4 regions of the Virgibacillus xinjiangensis genome follow, and region 3 is predicted to be linked to each of the others. Evidence: riboswitches for the same ligand, from Rfam matches in the RefSeq annotation. Region 3 holds a riboswitch; each other region holds the start of a gene.
The links. Region 3 has a riboswitch for thiamine pyrophosphate ahead of tenA (thiaminase II). Riboswitches for the same ligand answer to the same signal wherever they lie in the genome.
Positions count from the first base shown of each region.

Region 1: another riboswitch for thiamine pyrophosphate. It lies ahead of tenI (thiazole tautomerase TenI); the one in region 3 lies ahead of tenA (thiaminase II).
Region 2: another riboswitch for thiamine pyrophosphate. It lies ahead of thiT (energy-coupled thiamine transporter ThiT); the one in region 3 lies ahead of tenA (thiaminase II).
Region 4: another riboswitch for thiamine pyrophosphate. It lies ahead of thiW (energy coupling factor transporter S component ThiW); the one in region 3 lies ahead of tenA (thiaminase II).

Region 1 covers NZ_JBHRSA010000042.1:40,649-48,255, reverse strand. The annotation lists gene ACFOGI_RS10820 (thiazole biosynthesis adenylyltransferase ThiF) at 1-462, opposite strand, end outside; gene ACFOGI_RS10815 (thiazole synthase) at 462-1,226, opposite strand; gene thiS (sulfur carrier protein ThiS) at 1,228-1,431, opposite strand; gene thiO (glycine oxidase ThiO) at 1,428-2,549, opposite strand; gene tenI (thiazole tautomerase TenI) at 2,533-3,186, opposite strand; TPP riboswitch at 3,269-3,378, opposite strand; gene ACFOGI_RS10795 (amidohydrolase family protein) at 3,705-4,460, opposite strand; gene ACFOGI_RS10790 (MBL fold metallo-hydrolase) at 4,447-5,289, opposite strand; gene ACFOGI_RS10785 (GerAB/ArcD/ProY family transporter) at 5,572-6,675, opposite strand; gene ACFOGI_RS10780 (hypothetical protein) at 6,716-6,955, opposite strand; gene ACFOGI_RS10775 (Ger(x)C family spore germination protein) at 6,955-7,607, opposite strand, start outside.
Region 2 covers NZ_JBHRSA010000028.1:20,682-28,288, reverse strand. The annotation lists gene ACFOGI_RS06730 (iron ABC transporter permease) at 1-299, shown strand, start outside; gene ACFOGI_RS06725 (aconitate hydratase) at 409-2,352, opposite strand; gene ACFOGI_RS06720 (YceI family protein) at 2,480-3,016, opposite strand; TPP riboswitch at 3,301-3,401, shown strand; gene thiT (energy-coupled thiamine transporter ThiT) at 3,509-4,081, shown strand; gene ACFOGI_RS06710 (hypothetical protein) at 4,187-4,312, shown strand; gene ACFOGI_RS06705 (general stress protein) at 4,390-4,740, opposite strand; partial or broken gene ACFOGI_RS06700 (hypothetical protein) at 4,872-6,292, shown strand; gene ACFOGI_RS06695 (Glu/Leu/Phe/Val family dehydrogenase) at 6,373-7,607, shown strand, end outside.
Region 3 covers NZ_JBHRSA010000003.1:49,292-56,898, reverse strand. The annotation lists gene ACFOGI_RS00385 (hypothetical protein) at 1-207, shown strand, start outside; gene ACFOGI_RS00380 (alcohol dehydrogenase catalytic domain-containing protein) at 279-1,409, shown strand; gene rbsK (ribokinase) at 1,517-2,401, opposite strand; gene ACFOGI_RS00370 (D-serine ammonia-lyase) at 2,454-3,785, opposite strand; gene ACFOGI_RS00365 (TatD family hydrolase) at 3,985-4,764, opposite strand; gene tenA (thiaminase II) at 4,768-5,457, opposite strand; TPP riboswitch at 5,548-5,657, opposite strand; gene ACFOGI_RS00355 (cation transporter) at 5,789-6,010, shown strand; gene ACFOGI_RS00350 (heavy metal translocating P-type ATPase) at 6,101-7,607, opposite strand, start outside.
Region 4 covers NZ_JBHRSA010000057.1:46,678-54,284, forward strand. The annotation lists gene panF (sodium/pantothenate symporter) at 1-983, opposite strand, end outside; gene ACFOGI_RS15720 (YhdT family protein) at 980-1,261, opposite strand; tRNA gene ACFOGI_RS15725 (tRNA-Ala) at 1,556-1,628, shown strand; TPP riboswitch at 1,783-1,891, shown strand; gene thiW (energy coupling factor transporter S component ThiW) at 1,969-2,469, shown strand; gene thiD (bifunctional hydroxymethylpyrimidine kinase/phosphomethylpyrimidine kinase) at 2,469-3,275, shown strand; gene thiM (hydroxyethylthiazole kinase) at 3,272-4,054, shown strand; gene thiE (thiamine phosphate synthase) at 4,047-4,670, shown strand; gene ACFOGI_RS15750 (BCCT family transporter) at 5,244-6,800, opposite strand; gene ACFOGI_RS15755 (STAS domain-containing protein) at 7,000-7,607, opposite strand, start outside.

The DNA.
Region 1 (7,607 bases), on a different contig from region 3:
GCCATAACTGCCGACAATCGCTCCATAGATCCAAGGGACGCCATACTTTTGCGCCGTATCATTGATGATCATGCGAATATCGAAGTTGTCAGTGGCATCGATAATCAAATCCACCCCATCTATGAGACGGGCCATTTCAACCGGGGTGACATCGAGAATTTCTGCATTAATGGCCACTTCACCATTGATCGACTCCAATCTCTTTTTTGCGGCAACTGCTTTCGGAATTTCATGGGCGGCATCCTCTTCGGTGTACAGCTGCTGGCGCTGCAGATTGCTCCATTCGACATAGTCACGGTCAGCAATCGTCACTTTTCCCACACCGGCCCGGACCATGATTTCCGCATTACTCGTGCCAAGTGCCCCAGCACCAATCAGCAACACATGCTTCTCCTTTAATCGGTCCTGCCCTTCCCGGCCAATCGGGGAAAAAAGAATTTGCCTGGAATACCGTACATCCATCAGCTGCTGATCCCTTCCATGGGACTGCTTGCTGTGGCATAGCGCTTTTGCGGGATGCGCCCTGCTTGAAATCCAAGCCTTCCTGCCTCGATCGCGAGCTTCATGGCCTCGGCCATTTGGACAGGATCCTTGGCACCTGAAACAGCCGTATTCAATAATATGCCGTCAGCCCCGAGTTCCATGGCAGTCACCGCGTCCTTCGGAGAACCGATGCCTGCATCCACAATGACGGGAACATTCGCCTGTTCCATGATCAGGCTTAAATTGAGAGGATTGATGATACCTTGTCCGGATCCGATTGGACTCGCTCCGGGCATGATGGCATGGGCACCAAGCTCCTCCAATCTCTGTGCCAGCACCACATCGTCCGAGGTGTATGGAAGGACGATGAACCCTTCTTCCAGTAGTTGCTCTGTTGCCCTCAATGTCTCCACCGGGTCAGGCAGCAATGTCTTGTCACATCCGATCACTTCTACCTTGACCATGTCACAAAGCCCGGATGCTTTAGCAAGCTTGGCCGTACGGACAGCTTCCTCGGCAGTCTTGGCCCCTGCCGTGTTCGGCAGCAGGTCATATCTGTTGAGGTCCAGCTTTTCGAGAAAATTCGGCTGGTCCGGTTCAAACACATTCATCCGCCGCACCGAGAATGTCAGTATTTCTGTTTCAGACACATCGATGGCTTCTTTCTGTATATCAAAGTTGGGGTATTTTCCTGTTCCCAAAAGCAAGCGTGAGTTGAATTCTTTTCCTCCAATTTTCAGCATCTCAGCCACCTCCTACAAAATTTACCAGTTCAATTTTATCCCCATCCGCCACTTTCCTTGTCGGATGGGCATCCTTGTCCAAAATTTCTCCATTGTGCTCAACAATGACAACCGGTTGGTTCGTGAAAAAATAGGAAACTACATCTGCAACGGTGTTCACATTGGCAGGTAATTGAAGCTTGTCTCCATTGATTAGCAGATTCATATTCTTACCTCCTTGTAAGGTAGTCTATCTATTCGGAACCTGTCATCCGTCTGCTTGCCTTCGATCTGGTCGGCCATCACGACTCCTGTTATCGGGGCTAATAACATCCCATTCCTATAATGACCGGTGGCAGTGAACAACCCATTGATTGAGGGATGCTCACCGAGATAGGGCAGGCCATCTCCTGTTTGCGGCCGGATTCCAGCCCATGCTTTTTCCCACTTGGCATCTTTTAATTTTGGAAGGATCTCCATGGCCGAATGCATCATTTGATGAAGGGACTCCAGTTGGACGGACTCGTCAAAAGTGCCGGGATTCTCCGTTGCACCGATGATCAGTCTCCCACCAGCTTTCGGGACGATATAGCCCGAAGACGAAAAAATGCTGGACGTGACCAGAGGATGATCGTACCGGACAGAAAAACATTCCCCTTTTACCGGGTAGGCATCCAAGGACAGGCCTGTTTTTTCGATGATTTGCCTGCTCCAGGCACCTCCTGCCACGATGACGGAATCGGCATGGAAAGTATCCATTGCCGTCTGTATACCGGAGACGCTGCCATGATTTTTTACCAGCCCAGTCACCTCTGTATGCTCCCTGAATTCTGCACCTAAAACAGCTGCCGACCGTGCCAATGCTTGGCACAAGAGCGGAGGCGAAATCTGGCCATCATCCGGCATGTACAAACCGCCTAGTGCAGTACTCGAAATTTCGGGTTCCTTTTCTTTTACCTCTGCTGCATTTAGAAATTCTGCTGTTTCTCCCTTTGCTTGCTGAAAAGCGGCGGCCGCTTCCAGCTCGGCCATTTCTTTTTCCGTATGCGCCACGCGAAGAATCCCGCTTTGGATGAGTTCTATATCCATATGGGAAAGGTCTTTCAGCTCTTCGGCCAATTCCGGGAACATGGCCCTGCTTTTCTGCGCCATAGCAAGCAATGGACTATCATCTTTGATTTCATTTTGCGCCCCCAGCATGCCAGCAGCGGCACTGGAAGCTTTTTGGCCGACCTCATTCTTTTCAACCACCAATACTCGATGCCCACGTTTGCTGAGCTGGAATGCAATCGAACAGCCGATCACTCCTGCCCCGACAACAATGGAATCATATTGTTTGTTCATCTTCAGCCACCCTTCTCAATTCCTCCTTATATGCGATAGCTTTTTCTAATGGATCTTCGGCCAATAGGATACCGGATAATACGGCAGTACCGCTTGCCCCGTTCTGTATGGTCTCGCGGGTGTTCTCCGGTGTAATGCCGCCAATCGCAATCACGGGGACGGAGGCACTTCGCACGACTTGGCGGAGACCTTCCAATCCCCTGGGTGCCAACCCGGGCTTTGATGAAGTGGGGTAGATATGGCCGAACAACAAATAGTCCGCACCATGTTCCGAAGCGGAAACAGCTTCTTTCACGGAATGGACGGAACAGCCAATCGACAAATGGCCAAAAGCATTTCGCACGGTAGATACATCAATACTGTGATGGGCCAATTGCACTCCCTTCACACCCGTGACATGTGCAACATCTATACGATGGTTGACCACGATTTTTTCTGGTGGTATCCCCATGGCCAGTAGCCATTCGATCGCTTCGACCATTTCCCGGTCAGACCAAGCTTTTTCCCGGAGATGGAAGACATCCACATAGTCATGTATTTCTTCGGCTATCGATGCTAACGTCTCCGATGACTGGCGGCCGGTCGAGATGACATGCAATTCTCCCCGCTCCATGCCATGGTCGTTTCGTTGTTCCAAAGCAGCACCTCCTCCCAAAAATCTGACCAACCAAAAAAACCACTTTCCGGCTAAGGGAAAGTGGTTGGAACGACAAAAATAGACAGTCCGTTCTTCACTTCCCTACGCCGGCCTCAACCGTATCAGGTTCAAAGAGTCCCAAAGTCCATACTTTGATCTCAGCCTTTTTGAAAGGCACCCCTAGTGAATGGCAATTATTGTATTGGTTATTTGAATTGTACCATTTGCAATTTTATTGTCAACAGTCAATCAATTTTGTTTCGTTAAAATAGGGATGAGGGCTGGCGCCTGAATGGGCGGGTGCGCGGCCCAAGTAGCACCGCCTCTCGCCTGAGTGGAGCCCCGCACGGCCTGAGCTCCAGTTCCTGTAGAACTTTAATAGAATTCCTTATAGAAATAAAAAGGAATATGTCGTTATTTCCCGGGAAATGAGGAAACGTATATTTTCCTCTCCTCCTCACATAAAAACACCCTATACAGCAGGCATCCCCATGCCTCCTCTATAGGGTGTTTCCCAGTTAAACATGCTCTTCTTTCAAATACCACTTCGCCGCATTTTTGTATAACACCTGCTCCGCCTGCTTTTCGCCAAGGGCCTCGATGATCAGGTCGACATCAGATGGGCTGAAGGGCCTTTTTGCCCTGGTGGACGGCAAATCCGTCCCGAACATCAATGCCTCGGGGTTGATGGCGTGGATCTCTTTGATGGCTTCTCGCGGGTCGAAGTCAATTCGGCCAAACCCTGTCGCTTTCACTTTCCCCCCTTTATCCACCAAGGATAGAAGCGTTGGAAAACCGGCCTTGGATAAACCTAGATGGTCGATGGACACGGCGGGGAGTTTCTCGATCATCGACCGGAGTGGTGGCAGTTGCCTGGAATCGATATATAATTCGACATGCCATCCCGCCAATGCATGGACCCTTTGAGCAAATCTCTCCACTTGTGAAAGATCCTCCGAACCGCCCCGGCGGATGTTGAATCGAAGACCACGGATGCCCAGCTTGTCCAACCGGATGATTTCCTCATCCGATGTTTCAACAGGCAGCTGGGTTACCCCGACAAATTGGCGGCCTAGTTTTTGCAGGGAATCGATCAAGTAAGACTGGTCAAAACCTTGAAAGGAGCCGGATACAATGGCTCCTCCCGCCACATTCAAATCCTCTGCATGCTGAAGATAGTCTTGGCAAGTGAAATAGTCGGGCAGATAGCCCTGATTGGATTGTAATGGAAACCTCGGGTCTATGATATGCAGGTGTGCATCAAATAGTTTCACCTTCCCTCCCCCTTTTTGGATCATTTTCTGCCGTGAAGCCCGAAATGATGGAAGTGATGATATGCAAGGAGTCCCATTCCCCCTCGGAAATGCCGATGATCGGATAGGTTTTCGGGAAGAGCTTCTCCTTTATTTCCATAGCAGATTGGCCCTGACGATGAAGACTCTTCACTTCTTCACTAAGATCCTCTAAATACATCAGTTTCTTCTGCAGCATCTCTTTCCCATTTTCTATGTATCCAGCATGGCAGCAATAAATCGGTCCGAAATCGAACCGCAGCAATGTTCGAATGGAGTCCATGATCACTGGGATCGACTCGGTATTCATGATCACCTTCGTCTTCGGGCTGACGTACAAGTCACCGGTAAATAATCTGCCTGTCTCTTCATCCAAAAGGGATATATGGTCATTCGCATGGCCAGGTGTATAGATCACCTTCCACTCATGGTTCCTGGATGAAATGGTGGCGCCCAAGGGGGAAGGTCTAAACGGCTGGCGAATCCCCCATGCCATTTGCCGGTACTTTGGGTAATTGCATCCCTCTTCACATGTACGGATTCCCTTTTCATGGACATGAATGGGGACCTCCTGATTCGCTTGAATCCATGCGGCCGTACCCGTATGGTCCTCATGGCTGTGGGTTAATACGACTTGGTCGAACACGTTATTTTCATAGAAAGGAATCAGTTCTGATTCAAGACAAGGTGCACTAGTGTCGATCAGCAGTCCGTCTGTCATAAAGCAATAGATTTTCCCATTATTCCGGCCGGATCGTTCGATCGTACCCTCGATACATGTGACATTCTCCCGCTCATATGCTTCGATCATTCTCCCGTCCCTCCCCCTTTGTAAACTCTCAGGCACCCCCATCTTCCATTGAAAACCTGCAGCCATCCTCTTATATATCGACTGCGTTTCCTACGGGGTGGCCACGAGCCCTCCTCATCCGTTTAACGCTACTCCCTTTGAAATCTATTTTGCAGTAACTCTCATTGTTCCTGATTTCAATGAATGGCATCTTCCATTACTAATTCCACACTGTTTTCCAAATTCCTGCTAGCCGGCTCGATACTATACTATGTACTTCACCTTCCTCCCATTGCAACAGTCCTAACTTCCTTTCTTAGCCTTTCCTTTCTTGCGGATTTTCCCGACAACCAGGATCAGCAATGGCAGCATAGTTCCAATGGAAAAGGTATAGAACACGGCGGTGTAGGAGACGAAATCTTGATAGTAAACGATGTTCGGATAAAGGATGAGGCCCATAATGATGAAAATCAAGGAAAGTGGCATGGAAAGGCTGTTTGGGTTTTTCAACTTGAAAAAATGGCTCATCCCCAATGACAGCACATAGAAATTGATGGATATCTTAAAAAAGATCGTGAAGAACCAGGCGATGGCCACCAGGATTTCCACACGCTCCAGGAAATTTGCCAGGCTGATTTTTTTGCCGAGAATATACGTCGGGTACACTTGGCGTCCGGTAAAGTCAGGCCCCAGGACGAGCAGGCACATGAAGGTAATGAGAACCAAAAGGACGGAAGCGGCAGCGAGTCCGATATAAAAGCCCTTTTTCGCCTCTTTGAACTTATTCACATACGGAATGATCGCCAAAAATACAAACAGCTGCAGATAGGGAATCCCCAGTGTGGGAATAACCGCACCAAATGATGCTGCCGGTTTTTCCTGAAGAATGGGCTGGATGTTGGTGATTTCCGCTTCCGGTGACACCAACAGTATCAATAAGACCAACGAAATTACTGCGTATGGAAAGAAGATTTCACAGGTCCGTCCAATCACCTCCAAGCCGAGCTTGATGGCGACCATGCTGGTGAAGACGAAGATCAGCATGATGAACGGGACAGGTGTGGCCACCATAATCTGTGTGCTGATGAAATCACCGATCTGCCGCAGATTCGTGGAGGTAAGGAATAATAAATAGGTGAGGATCAGCAAGGAAACAACCCTGCCAGCCCATTTGCCCAGCACAAATTCCGCCAGTTCAAATAGATTCTTCTCCGGCTGCAAGGAACTCACTCGATTCAGAAAGAAGATGATCCCCATGCCGATGATGCTTGCTGTGATGACCGTGACCCAGGCATTCCCACCTGCAAAGCTGGCTGTGAGTGCCGGGTGGACAATGATACTGGTTCCAAGCGAATACATGAAGACCAGCAGTGTGAATTGACGTGCACTGATTTTCCCTTTTTCCAATACTCCCTACCTCCAATCCTTGGCATGCCCTCTGCTCATCTTAGCGATCCAGAAAACTGCGCAGGGATTCTGCCGCCGGCTGATAGATGAATTTTATCCCTTCCGTCGGGTTCGGCATCGGCACCTCAAAATTGTAGAGCAGCGCAAAGGTGATGGCCAGCAGCGAAAAAATGATATGCAGCTTGCCATCTCTCTTCAATGGCGTATTCTTTTTCAACTGCTTATAATCTATTCGAAAGAAGATCCCTGCCGTAAGGATAAGCAAAATAGCCTGCAACATCATTGATCCTCCTGCTTGATTTTTTCATTAATTTCCTTGAGGAACGACTCGTTGGTGGTGCCTGTCTTCTTGATTTGGAACTCCACCTCAAGCTCCACTTCCAATTCATTGGCGAATATCTCTCCCCAGTCATCCTCCACCTTTTTCCAATAATCCAAGTTCGCACGGCGGATAACCTCTCCGAAGCCGAAGACATCTGTTCCCAATCCCCTTATCTCATCCACACTTTTCTTCCATTTCTTTTGTAGAGATTCCTCAAAACCCTTTTCCAGTTCGTTTATTTTTTTCGGGTCCCTTAAATTGATCACACAGGCGACATCGGCAATATCCGCTTCTTCCGTCACTTTCACCTTGATTTTAGGTTGGTCCCCTTCCACGGTCCCTGTTATTTCTGGATTGATTTCAAAAACCTCTGCGGTGATCTTTCCGTCCTCCCCACATGGTACCCAGGTTACCGTGTTTGTCACTTTACTATTCAAGATGTTCACCGTCTGACTTTGTTCTTCATTCATCCAGCCGATCAGCCGGTCGTTCTGGAAGATGCCCATGCCTTTTGCTTCCAGCATGGTAATCGAATCGATTCTTTCCACATTATCAAGATTTGTCCCAACGTCCGGATCACCACTTATTACGATTCCCGTTATATTAGCCT
Region 2 (7,607 bases), on a different contig from region 3:
TAATGTCGACCAGATTCCAACTTGCCTTTATAGCGACTATTTTTGCTGCATTCAGTGTCGCAGCAGTGGGAGCCATTGGGTTTGTCGGATTGATTGCCCCTCATTTCTCACGGCTGCTTGCAGGTCCTTCTAATCAAAGGCTTCTTCCTGTCACCATATTGGTGGGCGGGTTACTACTTATTGTAGCAGATTTGCTGAGCCGTACAGTACTGGCTCCGAATGAAGTGCCCGCCGGGATTCTTGTAGCCATCGTAGGAGCGCCGTACTTCTTATGGCTGATGAAGAAAAGAAGTGTGTAAGGGCAAAAAAGGGAAGTTCTGTTGCAGGGCTTCCCTCTTTCAGTTAGAAAAAAGAAAGCTGCTGTCCGGAAAAACCGTGACCGCAGCTTCTGTATCTGTAATTTTATTGTTATTGTCTTGCTTTAGTCCAGTTGACCAATCCACCGTGAAGGATGATTTCCTTCTGGCGTTTGGTCAGATTATGATTAATCTGGATATTTTCTTGTTTATCCTGCAGGGTGGCTGTCAAATGGTCACCATTTGTCAATTGGCTTCTCAAATCTTTGAAGGTGATGACTTCGCCTTTCTCCAGTTTGTCATAATCTTCTTCGTTATCAAACCGTAACGGAAGGATTCCAAAATTAATCAGATTCTGCCAATGGATGCGTGCGAAGTCTTTTACCAGAACTGCACGCAGTCCTAGATACCTAGGTGCCAATGCAGCATGCTCCCGGCTGGAACCTTGGCCATAATTATAACCACCGACGATAGCATGTCCGCCGGATTCTTTGGTATTGATTGCTCGATCTGCATAAGTGGAGTCCACCTGCTCATAGGTGAATTTACTGATGCCTGGCAGATTGCTTCTATAAGGCAAGACACGTGCACCCCCTGCAAGTATTTCGTCAGTGGATATGTTATCACCGACTTTAAGAAGCACAGGAAGTTCCAAGGTATCTGGCAACTCATCCATTTCCGGCAAGGATACAATATTTGGACCTTTGACCAAATCGGTCTTTTTAGCTTCCTCTTCAGGGAGTGGGGCATCCAGTAACCGGTCATCGACATTTACATTTTCTGACTCAGACACTTTTGGATATGGCATATCCAAGGTTCGTGGGTCGGTGATTTCGCCTGTCAGTGCAGAAGCGGCAGCTACCTCCGGACTGCAAAGATAGACACTGTCTTCCCTGGTACCTGATCTTCCAGGAAAGTTCCGTGGAGTTGTACGCAGGCTGTTCCTGCCGGTTGCCGGAGCTTGCCCCATTCCAATGCAGCCATTGCAGCCGGCTTGGTGTAGTCTCGCCCCGGCACTTAGAAGGCTAGCTATATGCATATCATCCACTAGATTCGTTAACATCTGCCGAGAAGTCGGATTGATATCAAAGGATAAACCAGAGGCAATTGTTTTGTCTTTGACGATCTCTGCTGCCATGGCAAAATCTCTGAAGCCTGGATTAGCAGAGGAGCCAATGTAGGATTGATATATAGGTGTTCCAGCTACTTCTGTAACTGGTACAACATTACCAGGGCTGGATGGCTTTGCTACCAATGGTACCAGTTCAGATAGATTGATTTCATCTTCTAAATCATAGCTGGCGTCTTTATCTGCGACCACCTCGACCCAGTCGTCCTCACGATGTTGAATACGAAGGAAGTTTTTCACTTCGTGATCGGAGGGGAATACAGTAGTGGTAGCCCCAAGTTCTGCACCCATATTTGCAATGACATGACGGTCCATCGCAGAAAGGGTATCTACCCCAGGTCCATAGAATTCGATGATTTTGCCGACACCGCCTTTAACATCATAACGTCTCAGCAGTTCAAGGATGACATCTTTAGCACTTACCCAATCAGGCAGTTCACCTGTCAGCTTTATTCCGAATATCTTCGGCATAGTGATGTATATCGGCTCTCCGGCAATAGCCATGGCCACGTCGATGCCGCCCGCTCCCATGGCAAGCATGCCCATGCAACCGTTGGCACATGTATGGCTGTCGGACCCCAACAACGTCTTCCCTGGAACGGCAAGGCGCTGCATATGAACAGGGTGGCTGACACCGTTACCGGGTCTGCTGTAATAGATGCCGAACCTTTTTGCAGCGCTTTCAAGAAATAGATGGTCATCCGGGTTTTTACTATCTACTTGTATAAGGTTATGGTCAACATACTGAGCGGAGACTTCTGTCTTAGCATAATCCAGACCCATAGCTTCCAATTCCAACATGACCATCGTACCGGTTGCGTCTTGGGTCAAAGTCTGGTCTATTTTCAGACCGATCTCTTCTCCGGGCTTCATTTCACCAGATACCAAGTGGTCCTTGATCAACTTTTGTGCTACATTCAAACCCATAATTCCCAATCCTCCTTTTTATAGGTAGTTTACCTCAACAGAGATGAATTCAAACAGGGAATAGGATGGAGGAATAGAAAAGAGGCAGGTCCACCATCGGGATGCTCCTGCCTCTATTGCGTTTCTGTTATTCAGCTTTATGGGCTTCAATTTCCGAATGAATTTTGATTTCTTCTCCTACAAGGACACCACCTGTTTCTACAGGTGCATTCCATGTCAACCCGAAATCTTTACGATTAATGGTTGTCTCTGCATTGAAACCAGCAACGATGTTTCCACTCATCGGGTCCTTGCTCTGTCCTTGGTAGACAACATCAACCGTCACAGGTTTTGTTGTGCCTTTGATGGTCAGGTCGCCAGTCACATCGTACTGGTTGCTTCCCTTCTTTTTGATATCTGTGGCAACAAAGGTAATCTTCGGGTGTTTTTCGACATCGAAGAAATCTTCGCCACGAAGATGGTCGTCGCGGCCTTCTTGTCTAGTATCAATACTTGCTGCGTCAATTGTAACTTCCACTTTAGAATCCGTTAGATCTTCTACGTCAGCTTCAATTACTGCTTCAAAATCATTGAAAGCACCTTTGACTTTGGAAATCATCATATGCTTGACGGTAAATCCCACTTCACTATGCGCTGTATCCACGTTCCAAGTTGTTTTTGCCATTCAATATCCCTCCAAAAGAAATTATGCAACGTTAGTTACTCAACGTTAGTTACTTTATGTTACTTAGTATAAAATTATAAATACTGAAAGTCAAGGAAAAACATCTTTAATTCAAATATATATGATTTAGGTAATAATAATTGAGAGCCTTCATGGAAAAAGAAATTTTTCTTGAAAGGTGGAAAGGAAAGGGATCATAGGGAAATAGATTTAAAGTTGGTACTTTCCTTATTGAATTGAGAAGAGAGCTAGGATACAATACTAGTAACAAAAAAAGTGAATGGAAAGCCTGCAGGGGGAGCCATTTGGCTGAGAGTGGACGGATCGTTCAGACCCTTTGAACCTGTTAGTTAATACTAGCGTAGGGATGGTGGCTTTCTTGATGGTTGAAAAGTAATGTGAGCGGAACTGTTTCCATCAGGAAGTCTTCCCCTTTGGCATTGCTTTTTTTGTGTGCAGAAAAACGGCAAGACGGAAGGGGAGAATATTAAAATGAAGTTTGGAAAAACACTATTCCTGATAGAAGTGGCCGTATTCACTGCTTTGGCTCTTCTACTGGATATACTGCCATTCCTATCGTTCAAGATATGGGCAATGGGTGGCTCTGTTTCCTTCGCAATGATACCTGTATTTATTGTTGCATTCCGCTGGGGATTAAAAGGCGGGTTATTATCAGGGTTTCTATGGGGAGTTTTACAGGTGGCGACAGGTACAGCCTATATATTGCATCCGATTCAAGGTCTGCTGGATTATCTGGTAGCATTTACAGTAATCGGATTTGCCGGGGTGTTTGCACGTCGAATTCAGCAGGCTGTTAAAAATGGCCACACGAAAACCTATCTATCTTATATTACAGCAGGAGCATTACTCGGATCCGCACTTCGTTTTCTAGGCCATTATACAGCTGGCATCGTGTTCTTTGGTTCTGCGGTAGAAGGGCAGCCGGCATGGTTGTATTCTTTGCTGTATAATGGGTCCTATATGCTTCCATCTTTCATCCTGAGTACCTTTGTAGTCTTCTTCTTATTTCATAAGCAGCCGAGAATTCTATTAAGAAATGAATGACTTTATTGGATTCGCTCACATGAAAGATACTTTTATGACACAAAGGAATTACTTTTAAATAGAATATATAGGATGACCGGGATTACAAATCAAAGGGGGATATCCTTGGAAGAGTTGGTGGGACATTGCACGATTTGTGGGAAAGAAATTTATTGTGAAAATGGCTTCTTTGATGGAGAACAAAAGGACGGAGAATTATATTGCCATGAATGTGTTGGTATGGAGGAGTAAGACGGTTTATTAATGTGTGTCATGAAAAATAGTGGGGAGAAGAACGGACTGGTTTCATACCAGTCCGTTTCTGTATCTTAAGCCAAGTAATTCATTACATTTTCATTATTCGTTACAATCAGGAAGATTTTTCCTTCGTCCATTTCTTCCTCATATTGCTCGGCTTCCTCCTGAGAGAAGCCAATGTCTTTCAGTTTTGTCCGGAGTTCATCTCCCTGACTCTTAAACATGGTCCCTACATAATCGGAGAAGTCCATTTCATCCATACCGATGGTTTTGGCGTCTGCTCCACCGGCTACTCGTTCTGTTCGATCTTCATCATGAGAAATAACATAAACATCATCCTTGTTGATACCTTTATCCTTTAAAACGCTTACGTCCGTCTTCAACTGTTCATCATTCGTATAAGCTTTAATGAATGGTTTCATTTCAAACGCCTCCTCTAAATTAGATTTATATTTGATATTCCCATGGATAAGATGATTAAACATGGAAGGTAGCGTTTTTAATGGAGCTTGCATAGGCTGTATAACTAATTTTGATGAGAGGCGTGGTCTGTATGGGGTTGGAAATTTCCCATTGGTTATACGGTCTGTTCACGTTTGCTATTATTGTTGTCTGATTCTTCGCAAAGGTGTGGTGTTTCCTACATTATTAGGAACCTTTGTCATTGCTTGGGTATATAAAGGAAGTCTGCTTGATGGATTCACTGCCATTTTCAATGCCAATCTGGTAGCGGCACAGGAATTATTCAGTATTTTCCTGATTATTACATTTATGCTGGCACTGTTGAATTCACTAAGAGATTTAGGAGCCGATCGCAAAATGATACAGCCGATTCAACGAATGATGATCAATGGGCATGTGTCCTATTTTGTGTTAATTGGTATTACGTATCTGATTTCACTGTTCTTTTGGCCGACACCAGCAGTACCTTTGATTTGTGCCTTATTGGTCCCAGCAGCAGTGAGGGCCGGGCTGCCAGTAATGCTGGCGGCAGTTGCTATAGCTCTTGCAGGTCAGGGAATGGCCCTCTCTTCTGACTATATCGTCCAAGTAGCGCCGAGCCTTTCCGCTTCTTCAGCTGATCTGGATGCTGGACTAATCGCGGATAAAGCCTTGATTTTATCCTTGTTTGCAGGTATAACAGCCATTCTTTTTGCTTATCTGCTATACCGTAATGGAATCCGTGCTCCACAGGATCCCCTAAACGAACAGGCATATCAACAGTTGCAATCATCCACAACAGAGCATGAAGGGAATAAAGTACGGACGAAGCACTTGAATGCTTGGAGCAAAGTTTTTGCTGTTCTTGTCCCGTTATCCCTCCTGGCTGTAGTGGTTTTTATGATGTACAGTAAGCTTTTTTCCGGAAGCAGTGGGTTGGTAGGCGGGGACGGGGCTGCCTTCGTTGGCGGAGTTGCTGTCATTCTATTGCTGTTATCCACGCTGGCTTTTGGAAGGCAGCATGCACTTGATTACATTACAACCCATATTACTGATGGTTTTGTGTTTGCCTTTAAGGCCATGGGGCCGGTTATTCCAATTGCCGGCTTTTTCTTCCTTGGAAGTTCCGAATATTCCGGGATGATCCTCGGAGTAGATGGAGATGCCCCCGGACTGTTGTTCGACTTGGTAAACGCCAGCCAAGAGTATCTTCCACAAAGTGCTTTGCTAGCCGCATTGAGTGTTTTGTTGATTGGTATCATTACCGGACTTGATGGTTCCGGTTTTTCTGGTCTACCACTGACAGGAGCACTGGCGGCTTCCCTTGAAACAGGTGCAGTAGATGCTGCCACCTTGGCTGCATTGGGGCAGCTTGGAGCTATTTGGACCGGCGGGGGCACGATTGTGGCATGGTCCTCACTTATTGCGATTGCCGGTTTCTGTGGCGTGCCTGTCATGGAATTAGTACGCAAGAACTTTCTTCCTGTTATGGCAGGACTGATGGTCGCTTCTCTTGCTGCCATATTTATATAAGCAACAGGTATCATAATGATTTTTAATTTCTGTCTTGTGGGTATAGTACTATATAAATATCGAAACAGGAGGGACTACTTTTGCTAGACAATTCCAAGGAGATTGTAACGAAGTCGCTGCAAGCCTTGAGGGATGATCCGACCTTTTTGCCGGAACTTGAAGGGGAGGCCAGGGAGAAGGCTTTCACTTCATTAGCCTCCATTATTTCCACTCCGAATCATGTCCATAAATCTTATTTGAGGGTCCGCCTCGAAGATAACCGGGTGGAACGGATCCCTTCATTCCGCGTACAGCATAACAACATGCTCGGTCCATATAAAGGAGGCATCCGTTATCATGAATCAGTGGAAGAATCGGAGGTAGAAGATCTCGCTTCTTTGATGACATTGAAGAACGCGCTGCATGAAGTGCCATTTGGCGGAGCTAAAGGCGGGGTGGTCATCGACCCGGCTGATTTCAGTGATAAGGAGTTATATGCAATTTCCAAAAAGTATGTGCAGTATTTCAGCGAGATCCTGGGACCGGAGAAAGATATTCCTGCTCCAGACGTCGGTACAAGTGAGCGGGAAATGGATTGGATGATGGGAGAGTATAAAAGCATCCATCCGGGGCAGAGATACAGGGAAAGTTTTACAGGAAAAAGTGTTATGAACGGTGGTTCTCTTGGCAGAAGGGAAGCAACAGGTAGAGGGGTATACTTCACCCTGCGTTATTTGTTGCATGATTTTGTTAAGGACAATAAGGATTGGCTTGGAGAACGGAAGAGCAAGTATGCTAAAACAGCGCTGGAACATCAGGATAAAAACCTTAGCGTTGCGATTCAGGGATTCGGCAATGTTGGGTCAGTAGCAGCTTTGGAAGCGTATCGATGTGATTATCTAAATAATAAAGTAGTAGCGGTAAGTGATAAGAATGTAACTTTATATAACCCAGATGGCATTGATATCCCTAATTTGATACGATTTACTTCCACCAATCATAATAATCTGCCCATAACGGAAGACGAGGTGAAGGAAGCGAATATCAAAGCAGATATCCACAACCGGGATGAATTGCTGGAAGTAGAGTGTGATGTATTGATTTTCGCCGCCCTTGGCGGTCAAGTCCATAAAGGTAATATGAAGAAGATCAAGGCTAAAATACTGGTGGAAGGTGCGAATGCTCCAGTGACAGAAGAAGCAGATGAGTACCTTAACGAGCAGGGGGCGATCATTTTGCCAGACCTGTTAGCCAACGCTGGCGGGGTAATTGTATCCTATTTGGAGTGGCTTCAAGGAAGGGAGACCCAGTTTCTCGAAGAAGAAGAAGTTTTTCA
Region 3 (7,607 bases):
TCCGCTGCACAACCACGATATCCGCCGCTCATCCCGTTTATCACCAGCACACCACTGATATCTGCCGGTGAATTCATTTATCAGCAGTTCATCCGTGATATCCGCTGGTCACCCCGGTTATCCGCTGCACAACCAAGATATCCGCCGCTCATCCCGTTTATCACCTGCATACCCGGGGTATCAGCAGCACCTTCAGAGTGCCACTGATCCTCCCAGACGTTTAACAAACATAAAAGAAAGGAATCAGAAAGGTAGCAGAAAACAGAAGGAGGATACTTATGAAGGCTGTTACCAATCAAGGCAAGGGAAAAGTGGAAGTCAAAAATGTAGAAACACCGCAAATCCAGCATGATACCGATATGATCATCCGCATCACTTCGACGGCCATCTGCGGCTCTGATCTCCATTTGTATCACAGTACCATGCCGCTTGGGAAAGACTATGTCATCGGACATGAACCGATGGGGATTGTCGAAGAAGTCGGCAAAGGCGTGAAAAACCGTAAGATCGGCGACCGTGTCGTCATTCCTTTCAATGTCAGCTGCGGGGAATGTCATTTCTGTCAGAATAATATGGAAAGCCAATGTGATAACTCTAATCCACATAAGGATACAGGTGGTTATTTCGGTTTTTCCGAAATGTTCGGGGATTATCCCGGCGGACAGGCCGAATACCTGAGGGTCCCATACGCGGATTTCTCGTCGTTTGTCATTCCGGAAGACAGCGAACTGGAGGATGAAAGTGTTCTATTCCTTTCCGATGTGGTGCCGACCGCATGGTGGAGTGTAGAGCATGCCGGCGTGAAGGCAAATGATACGGTCATCGTGTTGGGATCCGGACCAATCGGATTGATGACACAGAAATTCGCCTGGATGAAAGGCGCCAAACGAGTCATCGCCGTGGACCACGAAGACTATCGCCTGGAACATGCCAAGCGCATCAATCAAGTGGAAACCTTCAATTATCATGAATTCGGCGACATGGCCGGCCATCTGAAAGAGATTACCAAAGGCGGAGCTGAGATTATCATCGACTGTGTGGGCATGGACGGGGAAGTCACTGCCAAGGAGCATGCCAAAGCTGCCACTGGACAGATCGGTTCCATCGATCCGATCATCACGGCGGCGCATTCTGTCAGCAAGTTCGGCACCATTATGCTGACCGGTATATATGGTGCTCCAGCCACCCTTTATCCACTGCATTCCATTTTCACCCGTAATGTCACGGTCAAAGCCGGTCAGGCACCGGTCGTCCACTATATGCCGAAGTTGTTTGATATGGTGAACAATGGGGAATTCGACCCGACCGAGATCATCACCCACAAAGTCGACTTGGAGGATGCAGACATGGCCTATGAGATGTTCGACAAACATGATGACGGCTGCATCAAGGTCGTCTTGAAGCCATAAAAATAAGGCGGCGCAATCACGGACAACCCGCCAGCTTAATAGTTATCCCCTTTACGAGATAAGGAGGGTCTCCATCAACGTTTCATGGGACCCTCCTTTTTCTTTGCCTATTTTCCGTCGAGAAACTGCTCCAGTTCTGAAAGTGTGGGCATTCCAGCCTGCGCCCCCGCCTTTTTCACAGATAAAGCCGCAGCAGCATTGGCAGCTGTTACTGCTTCTATTACCGACCTTCCATCCGACAATTGAGCGGCCAAGGCCCCATTGAAGGTGTCTCCGGCTCCTGTAGTATCTTTCACATCTACTTCATGAGAGGGAATCGTCGTGACCTCCCCTTTTTCATAGAAAGCTGCACCTTGTTTTCCTTTTGTGAGAATCAATTTCTCCTTAATGAAGGAATACAAAGAACTCTCTTGCATCGCAGCATTTTCCACCATATTAGGGGTGAGAAAGGCTGCTGATCTCAGCAGGCTCTCCGGGAGTTCCTGGTATGGGGCGGGATTGAGGATTATCGGCACATCGTTCTGCCTGGCTATATCCGCAGCGGCTGCCACTGTCTCAACTGGAAGTTCCAACTGCAACAGCAGAATGGAACTGTCGGCTATTTTCTCCTTCTGCGCCTGTACCAGTTCCGGACTCACCTGCTTATTTGCACCAGGGGCGACGATGATCCGGTTATCGGAGCCTGATAAGATAATGGTTGCCGTACCTGTTGCTATGCCTGCAAGAAATTGAACCGCCTCTGTATGGATTCCTTCTTCTTTCAACGCGGAAAGCAAGACATGGCCGAAGGAGTCATCCCCTACTGCCCCGATCATTTCCACATCCGCCCCTAATCTTGCAGCAGCCACAGCCTGGTTCGCCCCCTTGCCGCCAGGGCTCATGGCAAAACTGTCCCCCAAGATGGTTTCTCCCTGTTCGGGCACCCGGTCAGCAGTGACCATGAGATCCATGTTCATACTTCCTACGACACACACTTTCTTCTTTCTATGCACTCTACTTCCCCTGCCTCATCATGTTATCTGAAAGGGCAAAAGGGCTGCAGGATCATCGATCCCCGAGCAGCCCTTTTCCTTTCTTATAGAATTCCTGCATCTCCGAATCCGGCACCAGTCCTCCGCCAGTAGACCAGGAGATATGGGTGATGTTTTCCGGTTTAATCTGCTTGCCTTTCACATAGGAAGACTGCAGGACCCGTTGGGGTGCCTGTAGCCCAGCAGTTGCTGAAGGCTCGAGCCCGATTCCTGCTTGATCCTGGGTAATTGCAAGGAGCCGGTACAGCTCATCATCTTCTACGGTACAGATGCCGCTCGCCAACTGGCTGCTGATCTCCGTCGCAAATCGGGATGGACGGCCGACCGCAAGACCATCTGCCTCCGTGATGTTATCAAGGCCGAAATCCTGTACACTTCTTCCTGCTCCTTCTCCCGTGCCGATGCCGATCAGGACGGAAGGGGAATGGGTAGGTTCCACAAAGAAACAGTGCACATGATCACCGATGATATGCTTCAATCCGAATGTCACCCCTCCAGGAGCCCCGCCTACACCGCATGGCAGATAGACAAACACAGGATGCTCGGCATCATGGCGGACTCCATTCTCTTCCAACTGTTCTTTCAGACGAAGGGCAACCGTACTATAGCCGAGGAACAATTCCTTGGAATCCTCATCATCGACGAAATAGCCCTGCGGATCCTTCAGTGTCTGCTCCCGCCCTTCAGCGATCGCCACACTGAAATCACCCGAGAACTCTTTCACCTCCGCCCCGTTTTTCCGCAGAAGATCCTTCTTCCATTGTCTTGCATCACGCGACATATAGACAGAGACACGGAATCCCAGCGTCGCTGCCATGATACCGATGCTCAGTCCGAGATTGCCGGTGGACCCGACACCTATTTTATACTGGCTGAAAAACTCCTGGAACTCCGGGCGGGCAAATGCAGCATAGTCCTGATCCGCACGGATTTTCCCTTCCTTCCACGCAAGTTTCTCTGCGTAAGCGAGCACTTCAAAGAAGCCGCCCCTTGCCTTGATCGACCCAGCAACAGGCAAGGAGTGGTCCCCTTTCAGGTAGAAGCTTCCTGGAAACGGCTGGTTGTACAACTGTGTCAATGACTGCTGAACCCCGGGAATGGGCATCAATGGGGATTCGATGATCCCTTCAGCCGAAGCGGTTTCCGGAAATGCCTTTTGAATGAACGGAGCAAATCTTTGCCACAGCCGCTCCGCTTCATGAATATCCTTCTCACTGATCGGAGCTTGCAAATCCTTTACTTCGACCTGTCCCGGGTTCAACCAGAGGATAGGTTCTTTTTTCATGATGTTATCCAGCTCCGGGAATTTCTGCTTATACTTCTCCATTTCTTGTTTGGACAGCATAATGGGTGCCTCCTTTGATCGGGAAAGTTACAGTTGGATGAATGGTTCGACATTGCATCAAATCAGTAAAGCATAATGATAAAAAGAACGTTCCAGAGACTCAGTGCTTGGTTTTTTTCCAGCCCTGGTTCAATGATTCTATTGTAACATGTTTCCCGGAAACTGCCTTATCAAACGGCAGGCCTGTTAAATGTCCCCATCAGCTGATCCGGTAGAAGTTCCTCGTATTGGCAAGCAGCTGCTCATAAACGGTGGCGACCGGTTGTTGTATGCATTCGGCAATCGTTCTTACAGACAGATGGATCATCTTCGGATGGGTCATTTGCTTGAGGAACGGTCCTTCGAATGGCCAAGGTCCGTCTGTCTCGACCATCAATCTCCCCAGCGGATACCTTCTGACCAGATTCTGGGTCCTTTGCTTATAGAGAATGTCCGGTGTCACCGAGACGAAATAGCCGTTAGCCACCATCCGTTCCATCGTCCGATGATCCCCCTTGAACCAATGGAAATGTGCCCATCGGACCGAGTGCTTCTCCAAAAGGTCACAGACAATGGGTGCATCCTCATAAACCGCATGCAATACGATCGGCTTCTCCAACTGGACCGCAAGCTGGATGAACGTCTCGAGCACTTCCAGGCACGGCTCCAAGGGAAGGATCGGGTCCTCCCTGCGCAGATAATGGGGAAGCCCTACTTCACCAACTGCTGTCATTTCTTGGCTGTTCTGCCTGATGAATTGGAATAAATCGGCCAGGTCCTCCTCGGAAGGCAGCCGCTGTTCGGGATGGAAACCGAATGCCGGCAAAATATCAGGGTTCTTCCGTGATAACGATAGATTCTTCTGGGCGGATAATCGATCGCTTGAGACAGCTATCAGTTTTTCCACCCCGGAGCCCGCCATGTCCTGTAGGATGATTTCCCGCTCTTCTGCCTTGTATGCATCCAGATGAATATGGGCATCGATGATTTTCTCCAGCATGAATCATCCCCCGGTTTTAACAGTTTCCAGGGGAATGGGCCATTTCTCCAACCTGTAGGCCATCTCCCAGAATGAATATTCATATTGGCTGCTGATCAGGAAATGCTCCTTCATCCGCTTCAGATCTGCCTGGGTGACATGCTCCGCAATCCCATCGAGACGGTCGATTTGTTCCTCCACCAACGCCTTGAACCAATCACTGCCATAAGCTGCAATCCATTCCTGGTAGATCGGTTCCTCCGGCTTGGAATCTTTCAATCTTTCCCCGATTTCGTAATAGAGCCAATAACATGGGAGGATGGCTGCGATAATATCGCCGAGATGACCATTATAGCTGGCCCGATGCAGATGGGACGTATAGGCATAGGCGGTTGGTGCCGGGATGAACGCCTCCTGTTCCTCCTTTGATATCTCCAGCAGATGATAGAATGTTTCATGCAGTCCCATCTCCGCTTCATAGGACCCCTGGGCATGGGAAGCCATCCGGCTGGTCGTATAGAACTCTTCTGCTTTGGCCGCCCCGATCGACTGTGCTTTTGCGAAATGGGATAAGTAATAAGCATCCTGCATGACATAGTAGCGGAAGCATGCAAGCGGGAGAGTCCCTTCTCCCAACTCTTTAATGAATGGGTGCCGGAAGCTCGCCTCCCAAATTGGATTCGCTGCCTCTCTCAATTCCTCTGAAAATCTCATGATCAACCTCCTTCAATTTTCCATCCAATAGAAAAAACCTCCTTGCTTTACGCAGGAGGGTGGCGGCTGAACAAAAAGGGCATGATGAAACTTTGCCCCGCCCCACTTCCCTACGCTGGTATGAGCCAGATCAGGTGCTAGGAGTCCTAAAGTTTCAACTTTAATCTCAACCTTGTGACAAGGTTCCCCCAGTGGAAGTTTTCACATATTCGAATGGTTGTCCTCTCCAATATATCATTGAATTGGCAATTGTCAAACACAGAGGGCATCCGTTCTAAACGAGGAGGCAATGCCATACGCTTTAATAGACCGGAAAAGGTGGTGAACGACCATGAACGAAACCAATTACCTGGAAGTAAAGGGAATGCATTGCCCGCATTGTGCCGGAAAAATCGAAAACGCCGTCTCTAGAATTCAAGGGGTGTTGGAAATACAGGTGAATGAGAAAACGGAAAAAGGAAGGGTCACCTTCAACCGGAAGCAGACCACGCTCGCCGATGTGCTGCATGCCATTGAAGAAGCCGGATTTGAAGCAGAAAAATTGGACTTATAGGATCGATACCTGATAAAAAGCCTGAATCATGACGATTCAGGCTTTGTTTATATTGTGGGACCGATGAGCTCTCCTGGACGGTTTCTCTATTCACATTTCCCCATTTTTCATCAGCCGCATGGAGTTCAGCACCACCAGCAACGTTGCTCCGACATCTGCCAGAATGGCGATCCACAGCGTCAGCCATCCGGGAATCACCAATAACAGTGCAACCAGCTTGATCCCAAGTGCGAACATGATATTCTGCTTGATGACCGATAAGGCCCTCCTGCTGAGCGAAACGGTGTATGGCAGTTTTTCCAGATCGTCCGCCATCAGGGCGATATCCGCTGTCTCCAGTGCCGTATCAGTTCCGGCACCGCCCATCGCGATACCGACTGTCGCGGCAGCCAGTGCCGGTGCATCATTCACCCCATCACCGACCATTGCCGTGTTTCCGTGATTTTTCCGGATATCTTTGACGGCATCCAGCTTATCCTGTGGCAATAACTCCGCTTTTGTTTCCGTCATGCCAAGCTGCTTCCCTATCGCATTCCCTGCCGCTTGATTATCCCCGGTCAGCATTACTGTCTGCCTGATGCCTAAATCATGCAGTTTACGGATGATGGACGGACTGGTTTTCCTTACGCTGTCCGCCACTGCGATGAGCCCTTCGATTTCCTGTTCCGTTCCTACCAGCATCACCGTCTTGCCTTCAGCCTGCAGACGGCTGATTTGTGTTGCGAGTGATTCAGGCATTTCTTGCATGCCTTCAAATAAAGAAGGGCTGCCGATATAATAACGGGTGCCATCAATGCTGGCAGAAGCGCCCTTGCCCGTCATCGACTGGAAGTTCTCTGCCGGGTATTCACCTGCGCCAGCCTCTTCTGCCTTACGGATGATTGCTGAGGCAAGCGGATGACGGGAAAAAGTCTCCATGGCCCGGGCCTTACCTAGAAGTTCATCCGGAGACATTGTCCCTGACGGAAGAATATCCGTCACTTCCGGTTTCCCTTCTGTCAGTGTTCCTGTTTTGTCAAAGGCAATCGCCTGCAGACGACCGGTTTCTTCCAAGTGGATGCCGCCCTTGATCAGCACCCCATTTCTTGCGGCATTGCCGATCGCTGTGACAATCGCAACAGGGGTGGAGATGACGAGTGCACAGGGACACCCGACAACAAGCACGGCAAGCCCGCTGTATACCCATTCTGTCCAAGAAGCTCCGAAGAACAATGGGGGCACGATGGCAACAAGCGAAGCCAAAGCAATAATCGCCGGTGTATAATACCTGGCGAATTTATCCACAAACTGCTGGGACGGCGCTCTTTCTGCCTGCGCCTCCTCCACTAGATGGATGATTTTAGCAATCGTCGTGTCTTCACTCCGTTTTGTCACCCGGACTTCCAGTGATCCCTCTTCGTTCAGCGTGCCAGCGAATACTTCATCCCCAGGTTGCTTGTATACCGGTATGGATTCTCCGGTAATGGCGGCCTGATTGATGGACGTGGCACCCTTCGCCACTTCTCCGTCCATCGCCAGTTTATCCCCCGGTTTGATCAGCATCATATCACCGATCTGGACATCCTCGACATCGACTTCCATCAGCTGGCCGTCCCTT
Region 4 (7,607 bases), on a different contig from region 3:
GCGGCGAGCACCAAGCCCGCTACCCATGCCGGCAGTACCTCCAAAGCGATCAGCGGCATTACTTGGTCGGCAATCTCAATACCAGGTAAAATCGGCCGGGCAAATACACCAATCAAATGCATGTTCAGCATAATGAACCCGACGACGATGGTCCCTATAATCAGTGCCCGGTGCATCGACTTTGAATTCTTATAGGACATAGCGCGTACGGTAACTTGAGGAAGTGCGACGACTCCGACCCCGACAAGAATCCAGAAAGAGGATACAAATGTTGGGGTCAATGTCCCTTCCGCTCCATAAGGTGTAACCAGATTGATATTTTCATTGGCTAGATCCTCCATAATGGCCGTAATTCCTCCCCCTGCAAAAATAGTTGCTATTAGGAGGATCAACGTACCGACGAACATCACACTTCCCTGGATGGCGTCCGTCAATGCCACTGCCCGGAAACCGCCAATAACAACATAAACCAGGACAGATAAAGCAAAGATGAACAATGCCGTGGTATATGGCAAGCCTGTCAATGACTCAATCAGGCGGGCTCCACCGATCCATTGTGCTGCCATGGCAGAGAATAGGAAAATAATGATGCTTAAAGCGGAAAACAGCACCACCCATTTTGACTGATAGCGTTCCTTCAGGAAATCTACCATTGTTACTGCTTTATATTTCCTGGTAACGATGGCAAATTTTTTTCCCAAAACCGTTAGGACAAAATAGCCGGTCACCACCTGAGTCATCGCCAATAGGACCCAGCCCAACCCTTCTGTATATGCAGTACCAGGACCACCTATGAAACTGCTTGCACTACCGTATGTAGCAGTCATGGTCATTGCTAAGATAAATCCGCCCATACTCCGGTCCCCCAGAAAGTAGGACTCCAGGAATGTCTCAGACGATTTCACACTCCTACTCGACCAAATGCCGACTGCGAACATTAAAACTAAGAATACAATTAACGGAATCAATGCCTGCCAGTTCATGTCTCTTCTCCCTCATCATCCAATGAAACTTCGACAAAAAACTTTTTGACGATCACCGTCACCAGAACCGCCATGACAATAAACCCCAGCACACAACTGTAAAAGAACCAAGCGGGAAACCCAAAAACATAGGAATAATCTTCCGGGTCCTTGCTGCCAAGCCCATAGGCAAACCCATACCACCAGATAAAATTGAAAATAACCAAGGCCACTCCGATAAGAGCTTCCCTATTGGCTACCTTAAACCGCTCATCCTTCCCTTCCGACTTGCTGGACACTTTTCATCCCCCATTTCTAAAAAGTTATACTATTCTTTCGAATATAACCTATCAAGTTTTATCTGTAAATATCCTGTACTTATGCCATAAGTATATCTAATATCCTTGCATGTTTGCACGTTTTCCTTCTTTCAGTGGGTATGATAGTGTAGTTATGTCGTAAATTCATTCAATTGTCAGCCATCTTATTCATGCTGAACCTCCCGGTCTCTGTAAAAGATATAGATTTTTTGTAAAAAACCCTTGAAAAATAGTTGGTAACCCTTTATAATTTATATTTGTGATAGCCAATATGGGGCATTAGCTCAGCTGGGAGAGCGCTTCGCTGGCAGCGAAGAGGTCAGCGGTTCGAGCCCGCTATGCTCCATCAAAAAAAGAGAAGCTTCCTTATATGATAAGGAAGCTTCTCTTTTTTTAGATTCTTTTCTTACACCTATCCAACTTATCCTTTTGTAAATGGGAAGATTCTACTGACAAACGCTCACTTCTTTGTTATGATAAAACAGAAAACTCAATAAACGTAAAACTACTAGGGGTGCCGAAACACAGGCTGAGAGGAAAGATGAATTTTCCGACCCTTATGGACCTGATCTGGATCATACCAGCGGAGGGAAGTAGTCAGACAAAATGTCATCTATTTTCAGCTTGTTCAAGCCAGGTCCTATATGGGATCTGGCTTTTTTGGTGCCCCAAAAGGGGAGAAAGATGTGAACCGTACACATTTACTTACAGTAATGGCTGTTTTCATTGCAATTGGGACAATAACTTCCCAGTTGCTCTGGTTTCCTGCCGGCATAGCAAAAGCTTATCCAGTACAGCATGCGATCAATGTTATGGCCGCTGTGATCCTCGGCCCGGGGCCGGCAATAGTCATCGCTTTTATGATCAGCCTTTTAAGGAATATGCTGGGGCTTGGTACACTACTTGCCTTTCCTGGAGCGATGGTGGGCGCATTCTTGGCAGGAATTCTATACCGCTGGTTGGGTCGGAAAATTTGGGCTGCTGCAGGAGAAGCAGTTGGCAGCGGCATTGTCGGGGCTTTATTTGCCGTTCCCTTTGCCAATATCTTGATGGGCAGCTCTGCCGGTGCCCTGGCGTTTATCCCGCCATTTGTCGTTAGCAGCAGTACTGGAGCAATCATCGGATGGTTTATCGTTACGAAGCTATCCACCAATAATGCCTTAGAGCTTACAGGGAGGAACTCATAATGAAACATATACCATGCGCCTTAACGATTGCCGGCACGGACCCCAGTGGTGGAGCGGGAATCCAGGCTGACTTAAAAACTTTCCAGGAATTAAAAAGCTACGGCATGTCTGTCATCACTTCGGTAGTTGCACAAAACACGACAGGAGTGCAGGCTGTCCAAGACATACCACCAGACATGATTGCCAGTCAGCTTGAATCTGTTCTATCAGATATGCCGGTAGATGCCTATAAAACCGGCATGATCAGCAATATTCCCATGATGGAAGTGATTGAACAGAAGATGGCCGCGCTCCGCATCCCTTATGTTATGGATCCAGTGATGGTTGCGACCAGCGGGGATGCACTTATAGAAAGGGAGGCCAGAGCTTTTCTTCGTAAACATCTTGTTCCATTGACGTCACTGATTACACCGAATATACCAGAGGCTGAATTTCTCATAGACAAAGGGATTGATAGCACACAGGATATGAAGTCGGCAGCTAAGGAACTTGTCCATACGTATGGAGCCGGAGCCGCTCTAATTAAAGGAGGGCATATCGAAGGAGATGCCACAGACTTCTTGTATGATGGCCACGATATGTATGCTTTTTCGGCCGAAAGAATTCACACAACCAGCACACATGGAACAGGGTGCACCTATTCAGCAGCAATCACTGCATCTCTCAGTCAAGGAATTCCTTTGGTAGAGTCTGTAAAGATTGCGAAAAAGTTTATAACAGCTGCCATCCAACATGCATCCGGACTTGGGGAGGGAAATGGGCCGACAAACCATTGGGCTCTCAGAGAAGAGGGAGTGAAACAATGAAAGAAGCTATTATTACAGAAGTCAGAAAGCAGCAACCGTTGATTCACCATTTAACCAACCAGGTGGTCATGAATTTCTCAGCAAATGGCTTGCTCTCTTTTGGGGCTTCCCCCGTAATGGCCAAAGCTGAGGAAGAGGCTGCAGAAATGGCTGCCCATGCCGACGGGCTGCTTATAAATATAGGAACCCTTACAGCATCCGACTTAAAAGCGATGATCTTTGCAGGGAGGACCGCCAACCAGAAAGGCATCCCGGTAGTCCTGGATCCTGTCGGGGTTGCGGCTACCTCCTTCCGGCGCAATGCTGTTGAACAGTTACTAGCTGAAGTGCAGCCGACGGCCATTAAAGGAAATGCCGGAGAAATGGCCCATTTGGTGGGACTTCCTTGGGAAACAAAAGGTGTCGACTCTATAGGAGGTGATGCAGAGCATATCGCCGCCCAAGTCGCAAGAACTTATGAAACGACTGCGATTGTTACCGGTGCAAAGGATATTATTTGTACTGGCAACAGAAATTCCGAAAATAATACGGGACATCCCCTTCTCGCAAAAATAACCGGAGCTGGCTGTTTACTGGGATCCATTTTGACGGCTTGCTTAACAACCAGCCATCCAATCCAACAACAGGCACTTGCCGCTACGGAATTCTATGGCACAGCAGCCGAATATGCAGCAGAAATTTCAGGAACGGATAGACCTGGCACTTTTATGCCTCTATTCATAGATGCACTCCACAAGCATCCAGCTGACTTTCATATAAGGAGGAACACAAATGAGTGAACCAATCCGGCACGCACTCAGAAAATACTTGATTATGGGCAGCCAAGACTGTCAGCGCCCTCCAGATGAGATCTTGCGTGATGCAATTGCGGCAGGTATAACCGCCTTTCAGTTCCGTGAAAAAGGGGCTGGCTCCCTAAAAGGAGATAAAAAAAGGATTCTAGGTCTGGAACTGAGAGATATTTGTCGAACCCATCACATTCCTTTCATCATAAATGATGACCTCTCCCTGGCTGAAGAATTGGACGCGGATGGCATTCATGTCGGGCAAGATGACAAATCGGCAGAAGAGGTTAGGAGAATGTTTCCAAACAAAATTCTCGGTCTTTCCGTATCCAATGACACAGAGTTAGCAGGCAGCCCTCTCTCTGTTGTTGACTATGTGGGTGCAGGTCCTGTTTTCTCTACCCGTACGAAAGCAGATGCAAAGAACCCTGTAGGGATCGAGTGGATCAAAACTCTACGAACTAAGCATCCTGCATTACCCATTGTAGGGATTGGAGGAATTACTGCAGAGAACGCACATACAGTCATCCATGCAGGAGCAGATGGAATTTCCGTGATCTCTGCAATCACTCAGGCAGCCGATATCCAGTCCGTTGTAGAGAAATTATAAATAGATAGGCTAAAGATCCCACATCGGCCCATTTTGATGATTTCGCTCCCAACCTGGAGCATCCTCCCATATAGTATAAAGAGAACATTTTAGGGGAGGACCTTTTATGAATCATCGTCCATGGCCGCCCTCAGATGAGGAGAGGCAATTCAATTTACCGCAGTTTATCTGGAACCAGTTATTCGGGCAGGGAGGGGCAGGTTTCGGTCCCCCTGGGCCAGGAGGGTTTCCAGGTGGGCCAGGAGGGCAGCCTGCTAGTGCTCCAAGCACTCCGCCACCGCCTTTCACTCCAGAACAGCCTCAATTCCAGCTGTATGCAGTCGACCCTGGGGGAATTCGAGGGTGCCTGTACCGCTTTACCTATATATGGTTAAGGACAGACTCTTTTTGGTTTTATCCCACCTTTGTCGGACGAAACTCCATCGCTGGTTACCGATGGCAGGGGCGCCGATGGGTATACTTCGGAATCGACCTCGACCGAATCGAATCCTTCCAGTGTTATTAACTGACATGAAACGAGCGGAACAATCAAAAGCCCTGGCTGCATAAGAGCAGCCAGGGCTTTTCAAGTTCTTATTTATCCATTTTCTTATGAATTTCCCTCTGCCAGATCAAACCTTGTTCCAGTGCCATCCTTTTCGCAATCCGAGGGGCCGTCCATAAAGGCGGCAACAACAGCAAGGAAACTGGTACAGCCGTTATAACGATTGAATTCTGGATAGAAGCAATGCTGTCTTCTCCTATGGTCAATATAACCATCGTAGTTGCCCCGAAAATCAATGCCCAGAAGACACGAAGCCAGCGTTTCGGATGGTCATTCCCAGTCAGGGTCGCTGCTACCGTATAGGACATAGTGTCCGTAGTAGTTGCCACAAATATGATGGAAACCAAAAGAAAGCCTAGTCCCATAACAGTGCCCATCGGCAGTTGATCCGTAATGGCCATTACTGCAGCAGGCATACCGCCCTCATTCAATGCATTGGACACTGAACCGGGGTTCTGCATCTCAAAATGCACGCCGGTCCCGCCTACAACGGAGAACCAAAAGTTATTGACAATAGGCGCCACGATGGACACAGCAATTATCAGTTCCCGGATGGTCCGGCCGCGGGAAATCCGGCTGATAAAAACGATCAGCATCGGAGCATAGCCGATAAACCAACCCCAGAAAAAGATCGTCCAAAATGACAGCCATCCTTCATCTCCTCGATACATGCTCATCGTGAAGAAGTTCTGGATATGAAACCCGGTGCCGCCAACAAAAGCATCAATAATAAACATGGTAGGGCCAATAATCAGTACGACTACTGCCAAAAAGATGGTGAAGCCGACATTATAGCGGCTCAGCGTTAAGATCCCTCGGTCTACACCCGTCGCTGCGGACACAGCCGCTATAAGGACAAGGGCGAAGACAACCAGGATACTTACCGTCAAGGTATTCGGCACACCGAACATATGGTTCAGACCATAGGATATCTGCAGACCCAGGAATCCGAGTGGTCCAAGCGTGCCCGCAACCGTAGCTATAATCGAAAATATATCTGCTGCGGAGCCCAAAGCGTTCTTATGGTAGATCTTCTCCCCGAAAAGAGGGAATAAAAGACCTCTGGGCTTAAGGGGATAACCTTTACTGTAATGCACATACATCATGACGATTACAGCAAGAGTCCCTAAGATAGCCCACGCCGTGAATCCCCAGTGCAAAAAAGCTTGTGCAAAGGCTGCTTGAGGGTTGTTGAATTCTCCCCCTCCAAACAACGGGGGTGTATCCATGTAGTGATACATCGGCTCGGAAGCAGCCCAGAATACGCCTCCACTCGCCAAAAGGGTTACAAGGATCATAGCAACCCAACGGAAGTAATTATACTTTGGTTCTGTTTGATTACCGAGACGGACCTTTCCATATTTAGAGACAGCCAGCCCCAGTCCAACTAAGAAATTACCAAGCAGCAAGAGCTGCCAATATGCTCCGAACAAGTCAGACGAATAGGCAAACAATGTGTTGACCGTTTCTCCTACCCTTTCATTGCTGATCAGGGAAAGGACAATAAATATAATTAAAAAACTGCCGCTTATAATGAATACTGGCCAATCCAATCGATTCTTCTTCTTTTTACTTTCTGATTCCACACTTTTCCTCCTAAGTTGATTCACAAGCAAGTGTCTAAAACTATACTGCCATGTCATAAAGACCGTTGAATGGAGAGCAGGTGGCCTGAATGAACACCGGCATAGGCACCATGTACAGACTCCATCAACTTGCCCTGATTCTATATTAGTTTACTATTATAGGCAGGTTTTATGTAATAGTCAACAAAGGTGGGGTTCCTCACTTCTGCACAGAAATATGCATATGGCTATCCAACGCCTGCTTCAAGGAACTGTAGGTTTGGATGGTGGAAAAGTCCACACCCAGACTCACCATCGTTTGGGATACTTCCGGTCGAATGCCGGCAATTATGGTTTCTACCCCAATCAACTCCAGTGATTGGATAATCTTATATATATTATACGCAACCATGGTGTCCACCAGTTTCACACCCGAGAGATCGATGAATAGATGGCTCAGATCCTTCTTGCTAGCCTCATCGAGTGCTGTTTTCATCAGAAGTTCTGCCCGGTTTTCATTAATGCCCCCAATGATCGGGAGTACTGCAACTTCGTTGAAAATAGTGATCACCGGCGCAGATAGACGCAAAAATTCGTCTTCTGCCTGTTTCATGCGTTCGTCGTATGAATCGATATATGCTTTTGTAAATGAAGAAATGACTTGGTCAAAAAGAGCATCAAAGATATCTGCCGTTTCCAAGGCGACGACAGCGGAAGCTTTCAATTCCAGCATGATCTCTTTCAGCTGCTGCCAGGTCTCTCTTCTGGCTGCTGCCAGTTGCTTAATGGAGTCATCAAGATGTTTTTCATTACGCAATGCCAATTCCC